DNA from 2 places in the Roseburia sp. 831b genome. Region 2 is predicted to be linked to the other one. Evidence: a T-box and tRNA genes for the amino acid it is inferred to sense, from the RefSeq annotation. Region 2 holds a T-box; the other holds one or more tRNA genes.
What was found. A T-box is a leader RNA that pairs with one kind of tRNA and senses whether it is charged. The one in region 2 lies ahead of leuS (leucine--tRNA ligase), so its partner is inferred to be a tRNA-Leu.
Positions count from the first base shown of each region.

Region 1: it encodes a tRNA-Leu, which carries the amino acid that the T-box ahead of leuS (leucine--tRNA ligase) is inferred to sense. The anticodon was not compared.

Region 1 is NZ_CP135162.1:2,280,763-2,284,168, forward strand. It holds gene BIV16_RS10425 (motility protein A) at 115-924, opposite strand; gene BIV16_RS10430 (helix-turn-helix domain-containing protein) at 1,032-1,685, opposite strand; tRNA gene BIV16_RS10435 (tRNA-Arg) at 1,809-1,882, opposite strand; tRNA gene BIV16_RS10440 (tRNA-Leu) at 1,908-1,991, opposite strand; tRNA gene BIV16_RS10445 (tRNA-Val) at 2,011-2,083, opposite strand; tRNA gene BIV16_RS10450 (tRNA-Asp) at 2,120-2,193, opposite strand; tRNA gene BIV16_RS10455 (tRNA-Ile) at 2,212-2,285, opposite strand; tRNA gene BIV16_RS10460 (tRNA-Thr) at 2,307-2,379, opposite strand; tRNA gene BIV16_RS10465 (tRNA-Glu) at 2,429-2,500, opposite strand; tRNA gene BIV16_RS10470 (tRNA-Asn) at 2,520-2,592, opposite strand; rRNA gene BIV16_RS10475 (23S ribosomal RNA) at 2,669-3,406, opposite strand, start outside.
Region 2 is NZ_CP135162.1:1,309,295-1,312,700, reverse strand. It holds gene ilvN (acetolactate synthase small subunit) at 1-206, shown strand, start outside; gene ilvC (ketol-acid reductoisomerase) at 228-1,250, shown strand; T-box leader at 1,369-1,598, shown strand; gene leuS (leucine--tRNA ligase) at 1,754-3,406, shown strand, end outside.

The sequences.
Region 1 (3,406 bases), 970 kb from region 2:
CTTTGCCATTTTGTCTATTTACAAATGGCTCTTTATTTGCTTGTTAGAATTTTAACACATACAGTTCCATATGCAATATGTAAAATTATACAAAGTTTTTCCAGAACGTTTTCTCTATGCCGCAGTTGTCTCTTTTGTGGCATTATCCAATCGCTCCAATGCGCCTTCTTTTAGGATTGCTTTTAATTTTTCCTTGATAATTCGCGAATTTTCGCCTGCCTGAATGGATAACACGCCCTCAATCACAAGCTCCATCTCCAAATGTTCCGCAGCGCAATTCTTATCCAATTTTCTTGCGATTGGAATACAAAGCCAGTTTGCAATAACCGAACCATATAAGGTTGTAATCAGGGCAAGTGACATTCCAGAACCAATGGAGGTTGCATCTGTCCCCATGGTTTTCATCATATTAATTAAGCCAATCAAGGTTCCTATCATTCCCCATGCAGGTGCATACGCTCCAAAATCTTCCCAGAACTTCACACGTTTTCTTTCGTTTTCTTCTTTGTGATCCATCTCGGTTTCCAAAATATCTCTGGCTAGTTCCGGCTCTGTTCCGTCCACAATAAGATTGATTCCTTTTTTCAAAAGCGGGTGCGTCAGGGAATCTGCTTTTTCTTCCAGACTTAATAAGCCTTCTCTTCTTGCAATATCCGACAAATCCAAAATCAGTTCCGAAATTTCTTCCAGATGATTTCCTTTTCGCTCAAAAGCAATTCCAATTCCCTTTAACCCATTCCAAAAATCTTCAAACGAATCCGCCGTCGCTAAAACGGCACATAAAGCTCCACCGACGGTAAGAATAAACGATGGAATATGTAAATAGTTGATTACCGTCTGAATGCCTCCATTGGTTGATATTCCAAACAGGATTGCTAAAAAACACATGAAAAACCCAGTCATGCCTGCTTTATTTAATTTCATTGCGAATTCCTCCTAAATCTTTTCTCTCTCTATCTTTATCTTTTGATTTAGGCGAGCAAAATGCAACCTACTTATCGTAGAATCCCAATCGGAACATCCATAGAGTCCTATTTTCTCATTCTTTGCTCAATTACTGCTAAAATGACATAAGTAATCAATGCATATAAAATCGGGAGTGCCAGTACTGCAAGTTCTACATACAACATGCTCATATCCTCAATGACTGACATGACACAGACAAATGCAACGATACTCACGCAGACACCAATTGGAATCACAATCGTTTTGAGCAGCCTTACCACATCCTGTTTTGCCGTCCTTGTTGACAATAACACGCATGCAATACAAAGGCAGGCTCCAATCAAAAATGCCGGTACATCTATATACCACGACATGTGATAATAGGTGTAAAAGAACATCATGGCAAATCCTGATATTAGAAACAGAAATCCAATCATCATGGATATCACATTTTTCTTTTTGTTTTCCCGGTTCTCTTTTAATAAGGTTAAAATATGATTTTCTGCCTGTCTGGCATATTCCGTGTTCTGCAATTTCTCTCCAGATAAAAGTTCATTGATGTTAATCTGCAATATGGAACATAAGGGAACCAGCAAACTTACCTCCGGTAATCCTTTTCCAGTCTCCCATTTTGAAACTGTTTTGTCACTGATATGAAGCTTTTCTGCCAGGTCTTTCTGCGTCAAGCCATTCTCTTTTCGCATCTGTTGGATAAAAAGTCCTATTTTCTCTTGCTCCATGCTATTCATCTCCTTACAAAGAAGTCTTTTGTTTCACCGCTACTCATATCTTCCCGGTATAAATATTAAAATGTAACAAAAACCCTAGGAACATTTTGCAATGTTTCTAGGGCTTCTTATAAGCGTGCGTGAGAAGATTCGAACTCCCGACACCTTGGTCCGTAGCCAAGTGCTCTATCCAGCTGAGCTACACACACATATTCAATTTGTACATCTGTACAATGCCGGCGACCGGAATCGAACCGGTACGATGTCGCCACCACAGGATTTTAAGTCCTGCGCGTCTGCCAGTTCCGCCACGCCGGCATACAACTTACGTTGTAAATGGGACCTACAGGGCTCGAACCTGTGACCCTCTGCTTGTAAGGCAGATGCTCTCCCAGCTGAGCTAAGATCCCATGCGATACTTGCAGTAAGTGTCAACCTACTACGAACGACCCAAGCGGGACTCGAACCCGCGACCTCCGCCGTGACAGGGCGGCGCTCTAACCAACTGAGCCATTGGGCCATATTATTTTGTAACTAGTGGACCATCGGGGACTCGAACCCAGGACCGACCGGTTATGAGCCGGTTGCTCTAACCAACTGAGCTAATGGTCCATAGAACCTGAGGTTCTTTAAAGCCGATGATCGGACTCGAACCGATAACCTGCTGATTACAAATCAGCTGCTCTGCCAATTGAGCCACATCGGCATAATGCCTCTTTACAGTCGACTAGTTATGAACACATTAAAGTGTTAAGTGACTCCGACGGGAATCGAACCCGTGTTACCGCCGTGAAAGGGCGATGTCTTAACCGCTTGACCACGGAGCCATACTATTGCGAAAAAAAGCTCCCCGAGTAGGACTCGAACCTACGACAGCGCGGTTAACAGCCGCGTGCTCTACCAACTGAGCTATCGAGGAATATGTTGAAAGTAAAATCAACAGTGATATTATACCTTCAAAACTTCATACAGTCAATACCGAATTTACAAACTTTTTGGTCAAGCCCTCGACCTATTAGTGACAGTCAACTGCACATGTTGCCATGCTTCCATCTCTGCCCTATCTACCTTGTAGTCTTCAAGGGGTCTTACTCCCGAAGGAGGGATATCTCATCTTGAGGGGGGCTTCACGCTTAGATGCCTTCAGCGTTTATCCCTTCCGAACTTGGCTACTCTGCCATGCCGTTGGTCGACAGCAGATACACCAGTGGTTCGTCCATCCCGGTCCTCTCGTACTAAGGACAGCTCCTCTCAAATATCCTCCGCCCGCGCCGGATAGGGACCGAACTGTCTCACGACGTTCTGAACCCAGCTCGCGTACCGCTTTAATGGGCGAACAGCCCAACCCTTGGGACCTGCTACAGCCCCAGGATGCGATGAGCCGACATCGAGGTGCCAAACCACTCCGTCGATGTGAACTCTTGGGAGTGATAAGCCTGTTATCCCCAGGGTAGCTTTTATCCGTTGAGCGATGGCAATCCCACTTTATGCCACCGGATCACTAAGTCCTAGTTTCCTACCTGCTCCACCCGTCGGTGTCGCAGTCAAGCTCCCTTCTGCCTTTGCACTCTTAAAATGGTTTCCGACCATTCTGAGGGAACCTTTGAGCGCCTCCGATACCCTTTCGGAGGCGACCGCCCCAGTCAAACTCCCCGCCTGGCATTGTCCCTTCACCGGATCACGGTGACAGGTTAGAAACCCAATACTGCAAGGGTGGTATCCCAACAGCGACT
Region 2 (3,406 bases):
GTCAGCCGATTATGAATGTAACTGAGATTTTTCATGGCAAAGTTGTAGACGTGACGCGCGATTCCATGGTGATTGAACTTACCGGACATCAGGATAAGTTAGAGGCTTTTCTTGATTTGTTGCAGGGATATGAGATACTGGAATTGGCCCGTACAGGAATTACAGGACTGACAAGAGGTTCAGCCGATGTTAAAATTTTAGATTAAATTATTTTGGAGGAAATAGATATGGCAGCAAAAATTTATTATCAGGAAGATTGTAACCTTTCACTTTTAGACGGAAAGACAATCGCAGTTATCGGTTATGGTAGCCAGGGACATGCACATGCATTAAACTTAAAGGAATCCGGATGTAATGTCATCATTGGACTTTATGAAGGAAGCAAATCCTGGAAGAGAGCAGAAGAACAGGGATTTAAAGTTTATACAGCAGCAGAAGCAGCAAAACAGGCTGATATCATCATGATCTTAATCAACGATGAACTTCAGGCAGATATGTACAAGAAAGACATTGAGCCAAACCTTGAGCCAGGTAACATGTTAATGTTTGCACATGGTTTCAACATTCATTACGGATGTATCAAACCACCAAAGGATGTCGATGTAACAATGATTGCACCAAAAGCTCCAGGTCATACAGTTCGTTCTGAATATCAGGCAGGAAAAGGAACACCTTGTCTTGTAGCAGTAGAGCAGGATGCAACAGGAAAAGCACTTGATTTAGCACTTGCTTATGGTCTTGGAATCGGTGGAGCAAGAGCTGGTCTTCTTGAGACAACATTCCGTACAGAGACAGAGACAGACCTCTTCGGTGAGCAGGCAGTACTTTGTGGTGGTGTTTGTGCATTGATGCAGGCAGGTTTCGAAACACTTTGCGAAGCTGGATATGATCCAAGAAACGCATACTTCGAATGTATCCATGAGATGAAATTAATCGTAGACTTAATCTACCAGTCAGGTTTTGCAGGAATGAGATATTCTATCTCTAACACAGCTGAATATGGTGATTACATCACAGGACCTAAGATTGTGACAGAAGATACCAAGAAAGCAATGAAACAGATTCTGACAGATATCCAGGATGGTACATTTGCAAAAGACTTCTTACTTGATATGTCACCAGCAGGTCGCCAGGTTCACTTCAAAGCTATGAGAAAGCTTGCATCTGAGCATCCATCAGAGAAGGTTGGTGCAGAGATTCGTAAACTTTACAGCTGGAACAACGAGAACGACAAACTCATCAACAACTAATTCGAACAGAATTTACATACGAAAAAAGATGGACGGAGCAATCTGTTCCATCTTTTTTTCAAATCTAAGGTTGACAAAAAGAAACGTTATGTTAAAATAAATCATATCATTTGAATAAAAAAAGACAAGGATAAGGAGTATTAAGAACGGAGATAGCAAAGAGAGTCATCGGTTGGTGTAAGATGATGTATGGAAGTTCCCAACTCGCCTTTGAGTCCCTTGAGTGAAGTACAGATGTAGTTACAATAGTAGGTCAGGGCGTTTCATTCGCGTTAAGAATGTCTGAGTGCGTATTCTTTCGAATACGAATGAGAGTGGTACCACGGAGCAATTTCCTTCGTCTCTTTATGAGACGGAGGATTTTTTTGTAATAGGAGATTTTGTTTCTGTTACATAAAAATGTTTCGCGAGAATCGCACTGCGGCGGAGTGGAACAATGTCGCAACAATTTAGGAAACACGCCAAGTGTGTTTTTCATAGGACAGGAAAGAGAGGAAAAGAAAATGGCAGAACTTTATAATCATAAAGTGGTCGAAAAAAAATGGCAGAAAGTCTGGGATGATGAGAAGGCTTTCGCAGCAACAGACGATTATTCCAAACCAAAATATTATGCATTGGTAGAATTCCCATATCCATCCGGACAGGGATTACATGTAGGTCACCCAAGACCTTATACAGCACTTGATATTGTGGCAAGAAAGAGAAGAATGCAAGGATACAATGTCCTTTATCCAATGGGCTGGGATGCATTTGGTCTTCCAACCGAGAACTATGCAATCAAGAATAAGGTTCATCCTAAGATTGTAACAGAAAAGAACGTTGCTCATTTTAAAGAACAGCTTCATTCTCTTGGTTATTCTTTCGACTGGGATAGAGAAATCAATACCACAGATCCAGAATACTACAAATGGACACAGTGGATTTTCTTAAAACTTTTCAAAGCAGGTTTGGCTTACAAGAAAGAAATGCCAATCAACTGGTGTACCTCCTGTAAAGTCGGTCTTGCAAATGAAGAGGTTGTAAATGGTGTCTGCGAGCGTTGTGGCGCACCGGTCGTTCAGAAAGTAAAGAGCGAGTGGATGTTGAAGATTACAGAATACGCAGATAAATTGATTGAGGGATTGGATGACGTTGATTACATCGAGCGTGTCAAAGTATCCCAGAAGAACTGGATTGGACGTTCCAACGGTGCAGAAGTTGATTTTGCAATCAAAGGAAAAGAAGATAAACTCCGTATTTATACCACACGTTGTGATACCTTATTCGGTGTTACTTACATGGTTGTTTCCCCGGAACATCCATACCTTGATAAATATCAGAGCGACATCAAGAACTGGGATGAAATCATAGCATACCGTGAAGCTGCTGCAAGAAAATCAGACTTTGAGAGAGCTGAGCTTGCAAAAGAAAAGACAGGTGTTGCAATTGATGGTCTTACTGCAATCAACCCTGTTTCTGGAAAAGAGATTCCAATCTGGGTATCGGATTATGTATTGATGACATACGGAACAGGTGCTATCATGGCGGTACCTGCACACGACGAAAGAGACTGGGAATTTGCTAAGAAATTCAATCTTCCAATGGTACAGGTTGTCGCAAAAGACGGCGAGGAAGTTGATATTTCAAAAGAAGCATTTACAGATGTTGCAACAGGTGTATTAATCAACTCTGATTTCTTAAATGGCTTAGAAGTAAAAGCTGCAAAAGAGAAGATGATTTCATATTTAGAGGAAAATAAAATCGGAAAGGCTAAGACAAATTATAAATTAAGAGACTGGGTATTCTCACGTCAGAGATATTGGGGAGAGCCAATTCCGATTGTTCATTGTGACAAGTGTGGCTTTGTTCCGGTTGACGAGAGCGAACTTCCATTGCTTCTTCCAGAAGTTGACAGCTACATGCCAACAGACAATGGAGAATCACCACTTGCAGCCATGACAGACTGGGTAAATACGACCTGTCCATGCTGCGGTGGCCCGGCTAAGAGAGAGACTGACACAATGCCTCAGTGGGCAGGTTCTTCCTGGTATTTCTTAAGATATACAGATCCACACAACAAAGAAGCATTGGCAAGTCCGGAGGCTTTAAAATACTGGCTTCCAGTTGACTGGTACAATGGTGGTATGGAACATACAACCTTACATCTTCTTTATTCC